2 linked regions of the Parazoarcus communis genome follow. The protein of the gene in region 1 interacts with the protein of each later gene in a pairwise test. Links are inferred from orthologs where the notes say so. Each region holds a gene or a part of one and is shown on either strand. Other genes may lie near its edges. The genes, in order: secD and pheT.

The links.
Region 2: the proteins of secD (region 1) and pheT interact in binary tests that used the Escherichia coli proteins (3 or more experiments, as listed by UniProt). The link is inferred for Parazoarcus communis from one-to-one orthologs.

The regions. Positions count from the first base shown.
Region 1 is NZ_CP022188.1:2,226,431-2,237,506, reverse strand. Bases 4,420-7,392 are described here. They hold secD (protein translocase subunit SecD), read left to right. Parts: upstream 4,420-4,959; coding sequence 4,960-6,825; downstream 6,826-7,392. Other genes in these bases: secF (protein translocase subunit SecF), read left to right, coding at 6,849-7,392; yajC (preprotein translocase subunit YajC), read left to right, coding at 4,483-4,806. In the rest of the region: CEW87_RS10245 (Bax inhibitor-1/YccA family protein), read right to left, coding at 1-508; CEW87_RS10240 (HPF/RaiA family ribosome-associated protein), read right to left, coding at 587-934; transcriptional activator NhaR, read left to right, coding at 1,062-1,970; tRNA preQ1(34) S-adenosylmethionine ribosyltransferase-isomerase QueA, read left to right, coding at 2,278-3,312; tRNA guanosine(34) transglycosylase Tgt, read left to right, coding at 3,302-4,414; more of secF, read left to right, coding at 7,393-7,781; CEW87_RS10200 (DUF2322 family protein), read right to left, coding at 7,865-8,182; purB (adenylosuccinate lyase), read right to left, coding at 8,280-9,647; Co2+/Mg2+ efflux protein ApaG, read left to right, coding at 9,793-10,176; CEW87_RS10185 (DUF6781 family protein), read left to right, coding at 10,349-11,076. UniProt on the Escherichia coli protein: Part of the Sec protein translocase complex. Interacts with the SecYEG preprotein conducting channel. SecDF uses the proton motive force (PMF) to complete protein translocation after the ATP-dependent function of SecA.
Region 2 is NZ_CP022188.1:2,929,588-2,938,327, forward strand. What follows is about bases 1-3,040. They hold pheT (phenylalanine--tRNA ligase subunit beta), read left to right. Parts: upstream 1-345; coding sequence 346-2,736; downstream 2,737-3,040. Other genes in these bases: pheS (phenylalanine--tRNA ligase subunit alpha), read left to right, coding at 1-338; CEW87_RS13425 (integration host factor subunit alpha), read left to right, coding at 2,733-3,040; CEW87_RS13430 (MerR family transcriptional regulator), read left to right, coding at 3,025-3,040. Outside these bases: more of CEW87_RS13425, read left to right, coding at 3,041-3,044; more of CEW87_RS13430, read left to right, coding at 3,041-3,405; CEW87_RS13440 (cupin domain-containing protein), read left to right, coding at 3,692-4,063; CEW87_RS13445 (NUDIX domain-containing protein), read right to left, coding at 4,076-4,546; CEW87_RS13450 (FAD-dependent oxidoreductase), read right to left, coding at 4,806-6,950; serine/threonine transporter SstT, read right to left, coding at 7,153-8,388; CEW87_RS13460 (L-serine ammonia-lyase), read right to left, coding at 8,472-8,740.

The sequences.
Region 1 (11,076 bases):
ACATCGCCGACACGGCAAGCGACAGGCCGGGCATTTCAAAGAACACCGCGCCCAGACCCGCAAGGAAGGCAACCAGGATGCCAACCATCAGGAAGCCGCCCATGAAGGAGAAGTCCTTGCGCGTAGTCAGCGCATAGCCCGACAGGCCAAGGAAAATCGCCGCCGTGCCCCCCATCGCCTGCATCACGACCTGACTGCCGTTGGGCATGGACAGGTAGTGCGAGATGATCGGGCCAAGGGTGTAACCCATGAACCCGGTCAGCGCGAAGACGAACAGAATGCCCAGACTGCTGTTACGGAACTTGGTTGTCAGGAACAGCAGGCCGAAATAGCCGACCAGCGTCAGGATCAGGCCCGGATGCGGCAGCCCGAACGCCATCGAGGCGCCTGCAGTCACCGCCGAAAACGCCAGCGTCAGCGACAGCAGCATGTAGGTGTTGCGGATGACCTTGTTGGTCGACAGCACCGAGGCTTCCGACCGGTTCATCGAGGCAATGCGATTTTCCATCTGTGATTCTCCTTGAAACAAGCGGCAATGCCGTAGTCTAGTTTTGATTTGTTCGAAATATAAACGCTAAAAGCGTGCTCAAACGGGCGCTTCGATCAGCGCGGCGCAGCGGGTGTGATCCACGCGCCGGTTACGTCGCAGGCGCTGGGCGAGTACGCGCGAAACCCTGTCCGCCGCCTCATCGACCGCCGCCCTGACATCGAGCTGGGTGATCGCGAATACCACGTCCGGCAGGTTGCGCAAGCGCAACTGGACCACACAGCGCTTGTCCGCGCCACCCCGCGGTCCATTCACGTCGGCCACCTTGATCCGGGCCCACTGGATGTGATCCCTGAATTTGCCGACAGCAAAGCGCATCCTCCGCGCCACGTAGTCCTGCAAACCGGGAGCCGCTTCAACGCCGTCACAATGCAGATCGATTCGCATGTCTGAGTCTCCTTTGTCTGGTGCAATGACCGCCCTGCAATACACAGTTCGGATGCTAAGGCTCAGACTGTTCGATAAACTCCGGGTTCAACTGAATTTTCATCTGGTTTTATCGAACAATATACACATGATCAACTTCAAGCAGCTTCACCATTTCTGGAGCGTGGCACGTGCCGGCGGCGTGGTCAGGGCCAGCGAGCGCACCGGCCTCGCACCGCAGACGCTGTCAGGCCAGATTGCTGCCCTTGAGACCACACTCGGCGTCAACCTGTTTCGCCGCCAGGGGCGACGCCTGGTGCTGACCGAAACCGGTGACATGGTGCTCGACTACGCAGAGGAAATCTTCCGCCTCGGCACCGAACTCGAAGACGCCCTCAGCACGCGCTCGGCCGGCCGCGCACTGCCCTTCCGTGTCGGGGTCTCCGACGTTGTGCCCAAGGCAATTGCCTATGTCCTGCTCGCCCCCTCGATCGCCCTGCCCGAACCGATGCGCATCGTGTGCCGCGAAAACAAGCTCGACCAGTTGCTTGGCGAACTGGCCGTCCACAAGCTGGACGTGGTGCTGGCCGACAGCCCGCTGCCACCAAATATGGACGTGCGCGGCTACAGCCACAAGCTGGGCGAGTCGCCGGTCAGCTTCTTTGCCACGCCGGCCCTCTCGGCCAGTCTCAAAGGCCCCTTCCCCGCCTGCCTGCATGGCGCGCCCATGTTGCTGCCGGGCGCCGATGCCGCGGTACGGCGCCCCTTGTTGCGCTGGCTCGAAGATCACAAGGTGCATCCGCGAATCGTCGGAGAGTTCGACGACAGCGCACTGATGAAGGCTTTCGGGGAGGCCGGTGTCGGCATCTTTCCCTCGGCCGACCTGATTTCCGACGAGGTATGCAGGCAGCACGGCGTACAACGCCTGGGCACGGCCGACAGCGTCAGGGAATCCTTCTATGCGATTTCCGTGGAGCGCCGGCTGACGCATCCCGCAGTCCGTGCGATCAGCAATGCAGGGCCGATGCAATCGGACTCCGCCGACACGACGTCGTGAACATTCGACACGTCCCGACAGGATCATGCGCCCGCATGCGGTGTCAACCGGGGCGAACCATGCTGGAGAAGGGGGCAACGCGGGGGGAAAGGTGGCAGAGGCCAAGCCCGCCTGCGAAAGCTGCTAGAATCCGCCGCTTTCGATGCGTGCTGCCTTGCCTGGTGCCGGGAGAGGGACTCGAACCCTCACACTGTTACCAGCGGCGGATTTTGAATCCGCTGCGTCTACCGATTCCGCCATCCCGGCAGGGAAGGGCACGCATTATCACTGAACAAGACCGATTGCGGCAAGCCGTTACGGTGAATTGATGCCTCTGACCCTCAACGATTTCGATTATGAACTCCCGCCCGAGCTGATTGCGCAGGCGCCGCTGGCCGAACGCAGTGCCAGCCGCCTGCTGATCGTGGGTGAAACACTGGACGACAGGCAGTTCTCCGACCTGCCGGATTACGTGCGCCCGGGCGATCTGCTGGTGTTCAACGACACCCGCGTGCTCCACGCCCGTCTGCACGGAATAAAGGCCTCTGGCGGCCAGATCGAGGTGCTGATCGAACGCCCGATCGGCCCCCACGAGGCGCTCGCGCAGATCCGCTCGTCCAAGTCGCCCAAACCCGGCTCCACACTGCGCTTGGCAGATGCGTTCGACGTCACCGTTCTCGGACGAGTCGGCGAGTTCTTTCATCTGCGCTTCCCGGAACATGAGGATCTGGTCCAGTTGCTCGAGCGCCACGGCAAGCTTCCGCTGCCGCCGTATATTCAGCGCGCAGCCGGCGATGCCGACGAGAGTCGCTATCAGACGGTGTATGCACGTGCGCCCGGTTCGGTCGCCGCGCCCACGGCGGGGCTGCACTTCGACCAGTCCGTGCTCGATCGCGTCGCAGCGCGGGGCGCCAGTTGCGCCTGGCTGACATTGCACGTCGGTGCGGGCACTTTCCAGCCGGTCAGGGTGGACGACCTCGGGGAGCATCGCATGCACTGCGAGCGCTACGTGATTCCGCAGGAAACGGTAGATGCGATCGCCGCCACCCGCGCCGCCGGCGGGCGGGTGATCGCAGTCGGCACCACCAGCATGCGCGCGCTTGAAGCCGCTGCGCAGGAGGGCCCGCTCGCGGCAGGCAGCGGCGAGACCGAGATTTTCATCCTGCCCGGCTTCCGCTTCCGTGTCGTCGACGCCCTCGTCACCAACTTTCACCTGCCCAAATCCACCCTGCTGATGCTGGTGTCCGCCTTTGCCGGCATGGACACCATGCGGCAGGCTTATCGCCACGCGATCGCTCAAGGCTATCGCTTCTTCAGCTACGGCGATGCCATGCTTCTGACCCGGAACGACAATGCAGTTTGAACTCCTCACCACCAGCGGCAGTGCCCGCCGCGGCCGCCTGACCCTGGCTCACGGCGTAGTCGAAACCCCGGTATTCATGCCGGTCGGCACCTATGGCACGGTCAAGGCCATGACGCCGGACATGCTCAAGGACATCGGCGCGCAGATCTGCCTCGGCAACACTTTCCACCTGTGGCTGCGCCCCGGGCTGGACGTCATTGCCGCGCACGGCGGCCTGCATGGCTTCATGGGCTGGGACAAGCCCATCCTTACCGATTCAGGCGGTTTCCAGGTTTTCAGCCTCGGCGCCCTGCGCAAGATCACCGAAGAAGGCGTGAAGTTCGCCAGCCCGATCGACGGTGCCAAGCTCTTCCTCACGCCCGAGATCTCCATGCAGATCCAGCACACGCTGAACTCGGACGTGGTGATGATCTTCGACGAGTGCACGCCCTACCCCGCCACCCGCGACGAAGCCGCGAAATCGATGCGCATGTCGCAGCGCTGGGCCCGGCGCTCGCGCGACGAATTCGACCGTCTGGAGAACACCAACGCACTGTTCGGCATCGTCCAGGGCGGGATGTACGAAGACCTGCGCGACGAGTCGCTGGCCGCACTGGATGAAATCGGCTTCCACGGTTTTGCCATTGGCGGCCTGTCGGTGGGCGAGCCCAAAGAGGACATGCGCCGCATCCTCGCCCATACGGCGCCGCGCCTGCCATCCGGCAAGCCGCGCTACCTGATGGGCGTGGGCACACCGGAAGACATCGTGGAAGGCGTCGCTGCCGGCATCGACATGTTCGACTGCGTGATGCCGACCCGCAACGCCCGCAATGGCTGGCTATTCACCCGTTTTGGCGACATCAAGATCAAGAATGCCACGCACAAGCTTGATACCCGGCCACTCGACCCCACTTGCGACTGCTATACCTGCCGGAACTTCAGCAGGGCTTACCTTCACCATCTGCACCGCACCGGGGAAATTCTGGGCAGCATGCTCAACACGATTCACAATCTGCGCTATTACCAGACGCTCACCGCCGAACTCCGTGACGCCATTGCGGTCGATGGCTTCGCTGCGTTTGTCGAGCGCTTCCAACGCGATCGCAATACAGGCACCGTCTGATCCTCACCAAGGCAGCGCATGCTTCGCTGCTATAATTCAACGCTTTTTGCCAACTTTGGAGTAACAACGTGCTGATTTCCAACGCATACGCTCAGGCCGCAGGCGCCGATCCTACCGGTGGCCTGATGGGCATGCTGCCGCTGATCCTGATGTTCGTGGTGCTGTGGTTCCTGATGATTCGGCCGCAGATGAAGAAGGCCAAGGAACACAAGGCCATGGTTGAAGCGCTGGGCAAGGGTGATGAAGTCGTCACTGGCGGCGGTATCGCAGGCCGCGTCACCGAAGTGAACGACAGCTTCGTGCAGGTCGAGGTCGCGCCCAACACCGTTGTCGCCGTGCAGAAGAATGCCGTTGCCACGGTGCTGCCCAAGGGCACGCTGAAGGCACTCTGAGCATTGCCTTAGCGGAGGCGGCGCTCTGCCGCCTCCGTACCGACACTCCCGCGCTGCCGAGGCGCAGGGGATGCCTTTTACGTTGTCCGAAAGGCGGGCGCATGACCGGCCCTGATTCCGGACAGCCTCATCCTCAACGCACTGCCCTCCACAATGAATCGCTATCCACTCTGGAAGAACATCCTCATCGGGCTCGTCCTGCTATGGGGCCTGATCTACACATTGCCGAACTTCTACGGTGAGGTGCCCGCGGTTCAGGTGTCGAGCGGAAAGGCCACGCTCAAGCTTGATCCCGCCACCGTCACCGACCGCGTTGCCGAGGTGCTGCGTAGCGCCGGCATCGAGCACAACGGAATTTTCTCGGATATCTCGGGCGTTCGCGCCCGCTTTGCCAGCACCGACGTCCAGATCCGGGCCAAGGACGCCATCGAGCGCGCCTTCAACCCCGATCCGCAGGATCCGTCCTACGTTGTCGCCCTCAACCTGTTGTCGGCCTCGCCGGCCTGGCTGACCTCGATCCACGCCTTGCCGATGTATCTGGGCCTCGACCTGCGAGGCGGCGTGCACTTTCTGCTTCAGGTAGACATGCCCGGGGCACTCACCAAGCGCCTCGACTCCACCACCGGTGACCTGCGTACCCTGATGCGCGACAAGAACGTGCGCCATGCCGGCATCACCCGCGAAGGCAACACGATCCACATCCGCTTCCGCGACAGCGCGCAGCGCGACGCCGGCCGCAGCGCCATCCAGGGCAGCACGACCGACCTGCAGCTGTCCGACCGCGACGACGGCAGCGATGACCTCAAGCTGGTGGCCACGCTGACGCCTCAGGCACAGCAGACCATGCGCGACTTCGCGATCAAACAGAACATCACCACCCTGCACAACCGGATCAACGAGCTGGGCGTCGCCGAGCCGGTGATCCAGCAGCAGGGCGCAGAACGCATCGTCGTCCAGCTGCCCGGCGTGCAGGACGTGGCCAAAGCCAAAGACATCCTCGGCCGTACTGCCACCCTCGAGGTGCGCATGGTCGACGACACCCCTGGCGCGGTAGAGGACGCCATTGCCGGCAAGGTACCCTTCGGCACCGAGCTCTACACCGAGCGTGGCGGCTTGCCCCTGCTGGTGAAAAAGCAGGTGGTACTGACCGGCGACCGCCTCACCGACGCCCAGCCCGGCTTCGACGGCCAGACCAACGAAGCGGCCGTGCATCTGACACTGGATGCCGCCGGCGCCCGTATCTTCCGCGATGTCACCCGCGAAAGCATCGGCAAGCGCATGGCCATCCTGCTGATCGAAAAGGGCAAGGGCGAAGTGGTAACCGCACCGGTCATCCGCAGCGAGATTGGCGGCGGCCGGGTGCAGATTTCCGGCCGCATGACCACGGCCGAAGCCAACGACGTCGCCCTGCTGCTGCGGGCCGGCTCGCTGGCTGCACCGATGGAAATCATCGAAGAGCGCACCGTCGGCCCCAGCCTCGGCGCAGAGAACATCGCCAAGGGCTTCAACTCGACACTGTGGGGCTTCCTCGCGATTGCCGTGTTCATGTGCGCGTACTACGCACTGTTCGGCGTGGTTTCGACGATTGCGCTGGCATCCAACCTCTTGCTGCTGGTGGCCTTGCTGTCGCTGCTGCAGGCCACGCTGACCCTGCCCGGTATCGCCGCCATGGCGCTCACCCTGGGTATGGCCATCGACGCCAACGTGCTGATCAACGAGCGTATCCGCGAGGAACTGCGCAACGGCTCAAGCCCGCAGGCGGCCATTGCCGCCGGCTACGACCGCGCCTTCGACACCATTCTGGACTCCAACATCACCACCCTGATCGCCGGTATCGCACTGCTGGTATTCGGTTCCGGAGCGGTGCGCGGCTTCGCCGTGGTGCACTGTCTGGGCATCCTGACCTCGATGTTCAGCGCGGTGCTGGTGTCGCGGATGATGATCAACCTGATCTACGGTCGTCAGCGCAAGGTGGAAAAGCTGGCAATCGGCCAGGTCTGGAAGCCGGGCAATAACTGAGCGGAAGACAAGGACAAGCAATCATGGAATTTTTCCGCATCAAGAAAGACATCCCCTTCATGCGCCATGCGCTGGTGTTCAACATCATCTCGTTGATCACCTTCGTGCTGGCCGTGTTCTTTCTCGCCACCCGCGGCCTGCATCTGTCGGTCGAGTTCACCGGCGGTACGCTGATCGAGGTCAGCTACACCGAGGCGGCCCAGCTCGATCCCATCCGCCAGGCGCTGGGCAACGAGGGCTACCCGGATGCCCAGGTACAGAACTTCGGCAGTGCGCGCGACGTGCTGATTCGCATGCCAAACCGCGAAGACCTCGACACCAACCGCGTGTCGGAACGGGTCATGAGCACGCTGGCAAGCATCGACGGCCCCAAAGGCGAACTGCGCCGTGTCGAGTTCGTCGGCCCCCAGGTCGGCAAGGAACTCGCCACCGACGGTGCCATGGCGCTGCTGCTGGTGATCATCGGCATCATGCTCTACCTCGCGGCCCGCTTCGAATGGCGCTTCGCGGTGTCGGCCATCATCGCCAACCTGCACGACGTGATCATCATTCTGGGGTTCTTCGCCTTCTTCCAGTGGGAGTTCTCCCTGCCGGTGCTGGCTGCGGTGCTCGCGGTGCTGGGCTACTCGGTGAACGAATCCGTCGTGGTCTTCGACCGTGTGCGTGAAACCTTCAAGAAGAAGCGCAGCATGAGCACGCCCGACGTGCTCAACCACGCTATCACCAGCACCATCTCGCGTACCGTGATCACCCACGGCAGCACCCAGATGATGGTGCTGGCCATGCTGATATTCGGCGGCGAAACCCTGTACTACTTCGCCCTCGCGCTGACCATCGGCATCCTGTTCGGCATCTACTCCTCGGTGCTGGTCGCCAGCCCGCTGGTGATGTGGCTCGGCGTCTCGCGCGAGCAGTTCATCAAGCCGAAGAAGGAAAAGGAAGAAGCCGTCGTCTGACGCTTCCTGCAGCACACGTGACAAGGGCGCCAATTGGCGCCCTTTTTCATGCAACCGGCCCGGCAGTACCGGGCTGCGCTGCATTACACGGCAAAAACCTGCTTCACCCGCAGCGTCTCGCCGCGCTCGATCAGCCCGATCAGGCGGTCAATGTTCGGGTGCTTGCCGGGGTTCAGGCGCGCGTCCTCGGTATGCTCCGCATACAGTTCCAAGCCTTTCGCAGCGGCTTCCGGGCTGATTGCGCCGTGGATCTGCGCCAGATGGTTGTACACCGTCAGCGAGCCGCCTTGGCCGGGTTTGTTCTCGATCGTTCCAACGACTGCGTCCGCAGCGTCGATCAGATTGATTGCTGCCAGGTGGGACACCTTGGGCAACTGCTTGAGGTTGTCGGCAAAGGCCATGTTCACGCTCCCTGTTTGATGGAAAACGCCACCGTGAAGGTGGCGTTGAATGATTCTTGTCGTACCGGGGCTCAAGACCCCGGCACTTCGGCAACGCTCAGATGGCGCGGGCCAGTTCCGCGGCCTTGCCGATGTAGCTCGCCGGCGTCATCGCCAGCAGACGGTCACGCTCGCTCTGCGGAATCGCCAGCGTGGCGATGAAGGACTGCAGCGCCTCGCGGGTGATGCCCTTGCCGCGGGTCATGGCCTTGAGCTGTTCGTACGGGTTCTCGATCGCAAAACGGCGCATGACGGTCTGCACCGGCTCGGCCAGCACTTCCCAGCAGTCGTCGAGGTCGGCCGCCAAGCGGGCCGGTTCGGCTTCGAGCTTGCCCAGACCGCGCAGCGCACTGTCGATTGCCAGCACCGTATGGCCGAAGCCCACGCCCATGTTGCGCAGCACGGTGGAGTCGGTCAGGTCGCGCTGCATGCGCGAGACCGGCAGCTTCTCCGAGAAGTGACGCAGCACCGCATTGGCGATACCGAGGTTGCCCTCTGCGTTCTCGAAATCGATCGGATTGACCTTGTGCGGCATGGTTGACGAACCCACTTCGCCGTCCTTCAGACGCTGCTTGAAATAACCCAGCGAGATGTACATCCAGATGTCGCGGCAGGCGTCGATCAGGATGGTGTTCATGCGGCCGGTGGCGTCATACAGCTCGGCCATCGCGTCATGCGGCTCGATCTGGATGGTGTAGGGGTTGAACTCCAGACCCAGCGACTCGATGAAGCGGCGGTTGAAGCCCTCCCAGTCGAACTCGGGCCAGGCGGACAGGTGAGCATTGTAGTTACCCACCGCACCGTTGAACTTGGCGGTCAGCGACACCGCAGCGATCTGCGCGCGCGCGCGCATCAGCCGCGCGGCGATGTTGGCCATCTCCTTGCCCAGCGTCGTCGGGCTGGCCGGCTGGCCGTGAGTGCGCGACAGCATCGGCAGATCTGCCAGTTGATGCGCGAGCGCGCGGAAACGGGCGATCACCTTGTCGACCGCCGGCAGCAGCACCTCGTCGCGACCGGCCTTGAGCATCAGCGCATGCGAGGTGTTGTTGATGTCTTCGGAGGTGCAGGCAAAGTGGATGAACTCCGACACCTTCATCACCTCGGCGTTATGACCGAGGCGCTTCTTGAGCCAGTACTCCATGGCCTTGACGTCGTGATTGGTGGTGGCCTCGATGGCCTTCACCGCCTCGCTGTCGTCGGGGGAGAAGCCCGCCACGACGGCATCGAGTTCAGCCACGGTTGCGGCAGAGAACGGCGCGATCTCGGCGAGACCGGCATCGGCCGCCAGCGCCTTGAGCCACTCCACCTCCACCCTTACCCGATTGCGGATCAGGCCGTGTTCGGAAAAATGGTCGCGCAAGCCCCCAACCTTGCCGTGATAACGGCCATCGAGCGGGGACAGGGCAGTAAGGGCAGAAACGGACATGACAGATTTTCCGGACAAAATGTTATTTTACAGCTCTGACTCCCGTCTTGGCCCGCTTTCGGGACAAGAAAGCCGACACCATCCACCGGCGACCCGTGGCGCCTGCGCTACCTTAGCCGATGATCATTCCAGGAGAATCACGCGCGTGAGCACTTCAGACGCCTATCGTATCGCCGTCGAAGCTGTCGCCGAATTCATTCCGGCACAGTCCAATCCGGACGAGGACCACTTTGTCTTCGCCTATCACATCACCATTCGCAACACCGGCACCGTGGCAGCACGGCTGGTCAGCCGCCACTGGATCATCACCGACGGCACCGGCAAGGTTCAGGAGGTCCACGGTCAGGGCGTGATCGGCGAACAGCCGCTACTCGAACCAGGCGAAGTGTTTCGCTATTCGAGCGGATCGGTGCTCGAAACGGCCGTAGGCACGATGCACGGCAGCTACCAGATGGAAGCCACCGACGGACATCGTTTCGAAGCCGAGATCCCACCCTTCATGCTGGCGATGCCGCGCGTACTGCACTGATTCGAAAGGTGCAGACCGTGCCGCCGGGCACGATGCTCAGTACAATGGAGTCGACGCATGAACGGCCTCCGGCTTTCTGCCGCAGGCTATCAGCGGTTTGCAGCAAGGCGCCGGACAGCGCGCGGAACCTTCCGCTTCGTGGTGCCGGGCGCCCAGCAAAGGAGTCGTCACCATGAGCAAGCAATCTTCCCACACTGGCAGTGCTTCGCATTCGACTGGAGACGCGCAGGCCCCAAGACCGGCCGCCGATGAAATCGAGCGGCAGGCCCGCAGTGCGGCAGGGGGCACGCCCGCCGAAATCTCCGAACGGGTGCGCGGCATCACCCTTCAGGCCCTTGCCGATGGACATCTGGACCGCGATGCAATTCGCGCCGTGATGGATGCAGTGGTAAAGGGCGCCCAGCAAGGTGCAGCCAGCCGCGGCAGCGAAGAGGCGCAGGCGCTCCGGCAGGCCATGCAAGGGCTCGACGAGGCGCTGGCTTCTGCCGCCGAAGCCACCCAGCTTGCGCTGCAGGAAGCGGGAAAGCGCGGCGAAGCGTTCTCCCACGAGGTCCTCAAACAGACGCGCGACGAACTCTCCGCGCTGGAATCACTGTTCATCGAAACCCTGGGCAATGCGGCCCGGAGTGCCAACGGCATTGCGCGCGCGACCTTGCAGGATCTGAACGACCATGCGCGCAGCAGTGGCACCGCGGTGGGCGGGCGCATCCGCTCTGCCCTGTCCGAACTCACCCAAAGTCTGGCCGACACCGCGCGCGGACAGGTTGAAGACGGTGCGCGGATCGTGCGCAACGAAGCCGCTGTTCTCGCCGGGCTGGCGGCCGGCCTGCTGCGCGGCATTGCCGACCGCCTGCATCCGCCGACGGACAAGGGCAGCACGCCCCCTCCGCCTGACCAGAA
Region 2 (8,740 bases), 700 kb from region 1 along the record:
CCGACCTCAAGGGCGTGATTGCCGATTTCCTGCGCAAGTTCTTCGAGACCGAAGACCTGCAGGTGCGCTTCCGTCCGTCCTTCTTCCCCTTCACCGAACCTTCGGCTGAAATCGACGTGGCCTTCATGAGCGGTGCGCTCGAAGGTCGCTGGCTGGAGATCGCCGGTTGCGGCATGGTCCATCCGAACGTGCTCAGCCTCGGCGGCATCGACCCCGAGCGCTATACCGGCTTTGCTTTCGGCATGGGGCCGGACCGCCTGACCATGCTGCGCTACGGCGTCAACGATCTGCGCCTCTTCTTCGAGGGCGATCTGCGTTTCTTGAGCCAATTCAGGTAAGCGAATCATGCAATTTTCCGAACACTGGCTGCGGACCTTCACCAATCCGCTTCTTGATAGTGCTGCGCTGGGTCATCTGATGACCATGGCCGGCCTCGAAGTGGAAGAAGCCGAACCCGTGGCGCCGGCATTTACCGGCATCGTCGTGGCGCAGATCGTCGAAGCCGAAAAGCATCCGAACGCCGACAAGCTCAAGCTGTGCAAGGTCGACGCCGGCGCCGGGGAGCTCCTCCAGATCGTCTGTGGCGCACCCAATGCCGCGGTCGGTCTGAAAGTGCCGTGCGCCAAGGTGGGTGCGGTGCTGCCGGGTGACTTTGCAATCAAGGCGGCCAAACTGCGCGGTATTGAATCCTTCGGCATGCTGTGCTCGGAGCGCGAGCTTGGTCTGTCCGACGAGCATGGCGGTCTGTATGCGCTGCCCGACGATGCGCCGGTGGGCGTGGACATCCGGGAATACCTTGCGCTCGACGACACGTTGTTCACGATCAAGCTCACGCCGAACCGCTCCGACTGTCTGAGCTTGACCGGCGTGGCACGCGAGGTCGCGGCCCTCACTGGCGTGCCGCTGGTGCGGCCCGAGATTGCTGCGGTTGTACCGACGATCGACGATCGCCGTGCGATCCTGCTTGACGCGCCCCAGGCCTGTCCGCGTTATTGTGGTCGTGTGCTCAAGGGTGTTGACGCCAAGGCGCCGACACCGGACTGGATGAAGCAGCGTCTGCAGCGCAGTGGCATCCGGTCGATCAGCGCGCTGGTGGATATCACCAACTACGTGATGCTCGAGCTCGGGCAACCGCTGCACGCTTTCGACAACACCCGTCTCAAGGGCGCAATTCATGTGCGCCTTCCGGTGGAGGGTGAGCAGGTGCTGTTGCTCAACGAACAGACGGTGACCCCGGCGGCCGACACGCTGCTGATCGCCGACGAGCACTGCGCGCTTGCGCTGGCAGGCATCATGGGCGGTGAAGAGAGCGGTATCACGCTGGAAACGTCCGAAGTTTTCCTCGAAAGCGCCTTCTTCGCACCCGACGCAATCGCCGGTCGCGCCCGTGCCTACGGTTTCTCGTCCGATGCCTCGCATCGTTTCGAGCGCGGTGTCGATTTCGCACTCGCCCGCCCGGCGCTGGAGCGCGCCACCGGTCTCATTCTCGAGATCTGCGGTGGTGCTGCAGGCCCGGTTGAAGAGGCGCTGGCTGCCGATGCATTGCCCGCCCGTCCGCCGGTGCGTCTGCGTCCGGCACGTGCTCGCCGCGTGCTTGGCATTGACATGGCCGACGACGCAATGCAGAAACTGCTCGAACGCGTCCATCTTGAAGTGAGCCGGGACGGTGACGCGCTGCTCGTCAGCCCGCCTTCCTTCCGTTTCGATATCGAGATTGAAGAAGACCTGATCGAAGAGCTGGCTCGGCTGCATGGGTATGACAACATCCCCGCGGTCGCACCCTTGGGTCGGCTGGTGATGCTGGATCGCAGCGAGTCCGATCGCAGCGAATGGGATGTTCGCCACCTGCTCGCTGCGCGCGGCTTCCAGGAAGTGGTTAACTTCGCCTTCGTCGAAGAAGCGTGGGAGCGCGATTTCTGTTCCAACGAAGATCCGATCCGTCTTGCCAACCCGATCGCGAGTCAGATGAGCGTCATGCGCTCAAGCCTGATTCCGGGACTGGCTGCCAATCTGGTCACGAACCGCAAGCGCCAGCAGAACCGTGTTCGCGTGTTCGAGCTCGGGCGCTGCTTCGAGCGCAAGGCTGACGGTCAGCCGGTAGCCGGCTTCCATCAGCCGCGGCGAATTGCCGCGCTTGCCGCCGGTCCGGTCGTGCCCGAACAGTGGGGCGAGCGCAGCAGGACGACCGACTTCTATGATCTCAAGGGGGATCTCGAGGCCTTGTTCGCGCCGCGCGAACTCAGCTTTGAATGCCTGGCCGATCCCGCGCTGCACCCGGGGCGGGCGGCAGTCGTCATGCTCGATGGTCGCCGCATCGGTGTCATCGGCGAACTGCATCCGATCTGGGTGCAGCGCTACGATCTCGGGCCTGCACCGGTGGTGTTCGAGGTTGAGCTTGATGCCGCACTGGAGGCGATTCTGCCTGCATCGGGCAGTGTGTCGCGTATGCCGGCGGTTGCCCGTGACCTGGCCCTGGTGGTCAATCAGGAACTCAGTGCGACGCGTGTTCTGGCAGTGCTGCGTGAAGCGGCGCCGAGCCTCGTACGCGAGATCAGCCTGTTCGACGTCTACCATGGCAAGGGCATTGACCCTGACAAGAAGAGTCTTGCTTTCAGTGTGTTGATGCAAGATACTCAACGGACCCTTGAAGATGCCGAGGTGGAAGCCGCAATGTCGGCACTGCTCCGCCATGCTGAGCTCACGCTGGGTGCGCGACTGCGTGGATCGGGAGAATGAACGTGACCTTGACCAAAGCCGAACTGGCCGATCTGCTGTTTGAGCAGGTTGGCCTGAACAAGCGTGAAGCCAAGGACATGGTGGAAGGCTTCTTTGAAGAAATCCGGACAGCGCTCGAGCGCGGCGACAGTGTGAAACTGTCCGGGTTCGGCAACTTTCAGTTGCGTGACAAACCGCAGCGTCCGGGGCGCAACCCGAAGACTGGCGAGGAAATTCCGATCACTGCCCGTCGGGTGGTCACCTTCCACGCCAGCCAGAAGCTCAAGGCCGCGGTAGAGGAACTCAGCGATGCAAGCAAGCAACCCTGAAACCGGTACGGCAGCACTGCCGCCGATTCCCGCCAAGCGTTACTTCACGATCGGTGAGGTAAGCGAACTGTGCGGGGTCAAGGCACATGTGCTGCGTTACTGGGAGCAGGAGTTTACCCAGCTCAAGCCGGTCAAGCGCAGCGGCAACCGTCGCTACTATCAGCATCATGAAGTGATGCTGATCCGGCGCATCCGCCATCTGCTGTATGACGAAGGCTTTACTATTTCCGGGGCACGCAACCGTCTCGGCGAAGCCGCGATTCATCAGCACGAAGAGATCGAGGCGGCAACACGCTACAAGGCCTTGATCGCGGATTTGCGGCATGAAATCGAGACTACACTGGCAGCGCTGAAAAGCTGATTTTTTGCTGGTAAAGTTTTTTTGGCCTGCTATAATGCCGGCTTGTGTCGGGGCGTAGCGCAGCCTGGTAGCGCACTTGCATGGGGTGCAAGGGGTCGTGAGTTCGAATCCCACCGCCCCGACCAAACGAATCAGACAAAAGCCAATCCTTCGGGGTTGGCTTTTTGTTTTTCCGGCTCAGTCCATTCGGGCACGTCTGCATCTTCTTGCAACGATGGAACGGCGGGGCGGCGCTGGCAGCGATGACTGAAGACCGAGGCGGATGCAATCAGCGGAGGCAGATTTCATGAAGTACGGATACAGCGAAGCCAGGCCCTACATCACGAAGGACGGTTCGATGATTCGCGAACTGATGCATCCGGACGTACATGGCAACAAGGCACAGAGCCTGGCCGAAGCCACCGTCCCCGCAGGGACGAGAACGCAGCTGCATCGCCACGCCCTGACCGAGGAGCTCTATCACATCACGTCGGGAACAGGGCGGATGCAACTCGGCGACGCGCGTTTCGACGTGGCGGCCGGCGATACCGTCTGCATTCCGCCCGGCACACCGCACTGCATCGAAGCGCTTGGAGATGCCCCGCTGAAATTGCTGTGCTGCTGTGCACCGGCATACGCTCATGAAGATACCGAGCTTCTTGAACCGGGTGCTTCTTGAGCCGGGTCTGAGCTAGCCCGCGTCCGGTGCGCGCCCGAGCAGTGTTCTGGCGTGTGCGAGCAAGCCCTTTTCCAGCAGCAGTCTCTTCATGCTCTTTGCCAGCCGAACACGCAGCTGCGCGTCGTCAGCCCAGGCGAAGCCATCGACTTCCGGCGCACGCTTGCCGGTCACGTAGTGGTCGAAGTAGCTCGTGCACCGGCAATGCTCGGGACGGGTTTCGGTGGATGTGGTGCCGACGCAGAACAGATGAAGATCCTTGCCGCGGTAGTAGGCGTAACGGCCCAGCTCGACCAGGCGCCCGGTCGGGAACTCGAGTCCGAACTCCTCGCGAGCCTCGCGCAGGGCGCAAGCCATGGGGCTCTCTCCCTCATCGATGAGGCCCTTGGGCAGGTCCCAGTGCGTGCTTCCGGTGGAATGACCCACAAGCAGTTCGCCGCGTTCATTGATCACCAGCAGGCCGCAGGAAAGTTGTGTCGCCATCATGTGGCTGCGGCCTGTTTGAGGACACCGGCTCCCGGCGCCGGTGCCGAGTCGCTTGCTTTCATGAACACCTCCTTCACGCCACATTGTGCGGCAAAAGGAGGGCGGACGAAGCGGCGGGTGCGCAATCCGGCTCAGGGCTCTCCGGCACTGCGCCGATTCTTGCTGGCGCCTGCCATCATCGGGAACGGTCCTTTCCACGTGCACGTCATCCATGCGCGCACCGTGCCGGGACCTCGCCTTTTCGCAAACGACGTTTGTCTCAGCCCCTGCGCCAGGCGTGGAAGCGTTCGACCCAGGCCAGCAACTGTTGCGGTGCGTGCGCCTTCTTCCAGTTGCCTGCGACATACTTGTTGGCCTCGGCCAGTGTCGGGTAGATATGGATCGTGCCGAGGATCTTGTTCAGGCCGATGCCTTGTTTCATGGCCAGCACGTACTCGGCGATCAGGTCGCCCGCGTGCTCGCCGACGATGGTCACGCCGAGAATCCTGTCCTTGCCAGGGACGGTGAGTACCTTGATGAAGCCATGTGCCTCGCCGTCGGCGATGGCGCGGTCGAGATCGTCGATGCCGTAAGTGGTCACCTCAAAGGCGATGCCTTGTGCCTTTGCGTCCTGTTCGTTCAGGCCGACGCGGGCGACTTCGGGTTCGACGAAGGTGGCCCAGGGGATCACCGAGTAATCCGCCTTGAATTTCTTTAGCGGGTCGAAGAGTGCGTTGACCGCGGCATACCAGGCTTGGTGCGCAGCCGTATGGGTGAACTGGAAGGGCCCGGCGACGTCGCCTGCGGCGTAAATGTTGGGGTAGTTGGTCTGCAGGAACGCGTTGGTGTCCACCGTTCGTCCGGTCGGAATGCCCAGTTCTTCGAGGCCAAAGCCTTTCAGGTTGGCCGCGCGGCCGACGGCGACCAGCACGGCGTCGAAGGGAATGCGAACATCCTCGCCTTCGTGTTCGGCGATCAGGATCTTCTCGCCGTTTTCGATGAGGAATTCCTTGGCCTTGTGCCCGGTCAGCACGGCGACGCCTTCGGCGCGGAAGCGCTCGGTGACGAGGTCCGAGACCTCTGGGTCTTCGCGACCCATGATGCGCGCTTCCATCTCGACCTGGGTCACGCTGGCGCCAAGCCGTGCGAAGGCCTGGGTCAGTTCGCATCCAATCGGCCCGCCGCCGAGTACGATCAGGCGCTGCGGCAGTTCGCGTAGTTCCCAGACGTTGTCCGAAGTCAGGTAGCTAACCTGCTCAATGCCCGGAATAGGTGGCACGAAGGGACGGGCGCCGGTGGCGATGACGATGCTGCGGGTGGTCAGGCGTTGCGTGCTGCCGTCCTCCAGGGTGATGTCGACCTCCCAGGGCGAGACAATCTTCGCTGCGCCCTGCACGACATCGACGCCGAGCCCGGTGTAGCGCTCGGCCGAGTCGTGCGGTTCGATCGCCTTGATCACCGACTGAACCCGCTCCATGACGTCGGCGAAATCGACTTCTGCGCGCGCCGACCTGATGCCGAACTCCTGCGACCTGCCGACGTGAGAGAGGAACTTGGCCGAGCGAATCAGCGCCTTCGAGGGCACGCAGCCGGTGTTGAGGCAGTCCCCGCCCAGTTTGTGTTTCTCGACCAGCGTGACCTTGGCCTTGACCGCAGCGGCGATGTAGGAGGTCACCAGTCCGGCACTGCCGCCACCGATGACCACGAGGTTGCGGTCGAAGCGCGACGGCTTCGTCCAGTTGGCGAATACCTTGTTCATGCGAATGACCTCCAGGAGTTTGCGGGCAATCAGCGGAAAGATGCCGAGCAGCACAAAGGAGCCGAGCAGGCCCGGCGAGAGGATGCCGGACAGGGACTCCAGCTTGCCCAGCTGGGTGCCCGCATTGACGTACACAATGGTGCCGGCAAGCATGCCGAGCTGGCTGACCCAGTAGTAGGTGCGGGTCTTCATTGCAGTCAGGCCGAGCAGCAGGTTGACCAGGAAGAACGGGAAGGCCGGTACCAGACGCAGGGTGAACAGATAGAACGCACCTTCGCGGCGAACCCCGGCGTCGATGGCCTGCAGGCGCTGGCCAAAGCGCTGCTCGACCCAGTTCCGCAGCAGGAAGCGCGACATCAGGAAGGCGAGCGTGGCGCCGATGGTCGAGGCAAAGGAGACGATGACCGTGCCCCACAGCAGGCCGAACACTGCACCGCCCGCCAGTGTCAGCAGGGCTGCGCCGGGGAGGGACAAGGCCGCCATCAGCACGTAAATGACGAAGTAGATGGTGACGCTCAGGAGCACGTTCTCGTCGCGGAACGCTTCGATGGCGGCCTGCTGCTCCTTGAGGTTCTGCAGGTTCAGGTACTGGCCCAGGTCCAGGATGAAGAACAGCGCAATGGCCGACGCGACGGCTGCCACGACTGCCAGTTTTCGAGCTTGCATGAAAGACCTCGGTGAATGTAAAGAGCGAGGGCTGCCGCCCCCGCCTGTGCATTACTCAGTCGGATGGATGCTCGATTACTTACACATCGCGTACGACACGTGCGCACACGAGATTGCGCTCAGCGGAAGGAACGTGATGGGGTGGGAACGACATGATCTGACGCGAGCCGGCACCGCGGAACCGGCTCGATCGTCTCTCGAATCACGGCTTTGCAGCGGCTGGTGCGGGCGCTGCCGGCGGGCAGGCGGCGGCGGTGAACAGCACGTCGGTGGAGGAGTTCAGCGCCGTTTCGGCAGAGTCTTGCAGCACGCTGATGACAAAGCCGATCGCGACCACCTGCATGGCAACATCGGTCGAGATGCCGAACAGGTTGCACGCCATCGGGATCAGCAGCAGCGAGCCGCCGGCCACGCCGGAAACGCCGCAGGCGGCGAGTGCCGACACGATGCACAGCAGGAATGCGGTCGGCAGGTCGACGCTGACGCCCAGGGTGTTCGCAGCGGCCAGCGTCATCACCGTAATGGTGATGGCCGCGCCGGCCATGTTGATGGTCGCGCCCAGCGGGATGGAGATCGCGTACGTGTCTTCGTGCAGGTTCAGGCGCTTGCACAGTTCCATGTTGATCGGGATGTTGGCGGCCGAACTGCGGGTGAAGAATGCGGTGATCGCGCTTTCGCGCAGGCAGGTCAGCACCAGCGGGTAGGGATTGCGGCGGGTCTTCAGGAATACGATCAGCGGATTGACGACCAGGGCAACGAAGATCATGCAGCCGACGATGACCAGCAGCAGCCTGGCGTAGTCGAGCAGGGCGTCGAGTCCGGACTCCACAAGTGTGCTTGCCACGAGGCCGAAGATGCCGAGCGGGGCGAAGCGGATCACGAGCCTGACGATCTTCGATACGGCTTCGGAGAGGTCGGAGAGCATCGTCCGGGTGGTGTCGGACGCGTGGCGCAACATGATGCCGAGGCCGATCGCCCAGCTCAGGATGGCAATGAAGTTCGCTTCCATCAGGGCCTTGGCAGGATTCGAGACCGCGCTCAGCAGCAGGTTCTTGAGTACGCCGACGATGCCGCCCGGTGGCGTGCCGCTCACTGCGGGCGCGTCGAGAACGAGGGTGGTGGGAAACGCGAAGCTGGCGGCGACCGCGACTGCTGCGGCACCGAGCGTACCGAGCAGATAGAGGATCAGCACCGGCCGGATGTGCGTGGGCTGACCGCGCCTGTGGCTGGCGATCGACGCAATCACCAGCAGGAAGACCAGTACCGGCGCCACCGACTTGAGCGCAGAAATGAAGACGTCTCCGAGGAGCGATACGGAGCGTGCCAGGTCGGGGGCGAGCAGGGCGAGGGCGATGCCGCAGATCAGGCCGACGACGATCTGGGTGATGAGGCTGGTTCTCAGCATGAAAACGGGGGAACGGCTTACTGCGGTGTTCATGACGTGTTTCCTGTCGTGTCGCGTGTGTTGCGGTTAGAAAGGCCACGCAGCCGGGTGGGGCTGCAGGGCCTGCGGCGGAGCAGTCAGCACTCGGTAAAGTTGACCGCCAGCCCGCCGCGCGAGGTTTCCTTGTACTTGTCCAGCATGTCACGCCCGGTGTCGCGCATGGTGCGGATCACCTGGTCGAGCGAAATGGCGTGCGAACCGTCTCCGCGCAGCGCCAGTTGTGCAGCGTTGATTGCCTTGATCGAGGCCATTGCGTTGCGCTCGATGCACGGCAGTTGTACCAGCCCGGCAACCGGGTCACAGGTCAGGCCCAGGTTGTGCTCAAGCCCGATCTCCGCCGCATTCT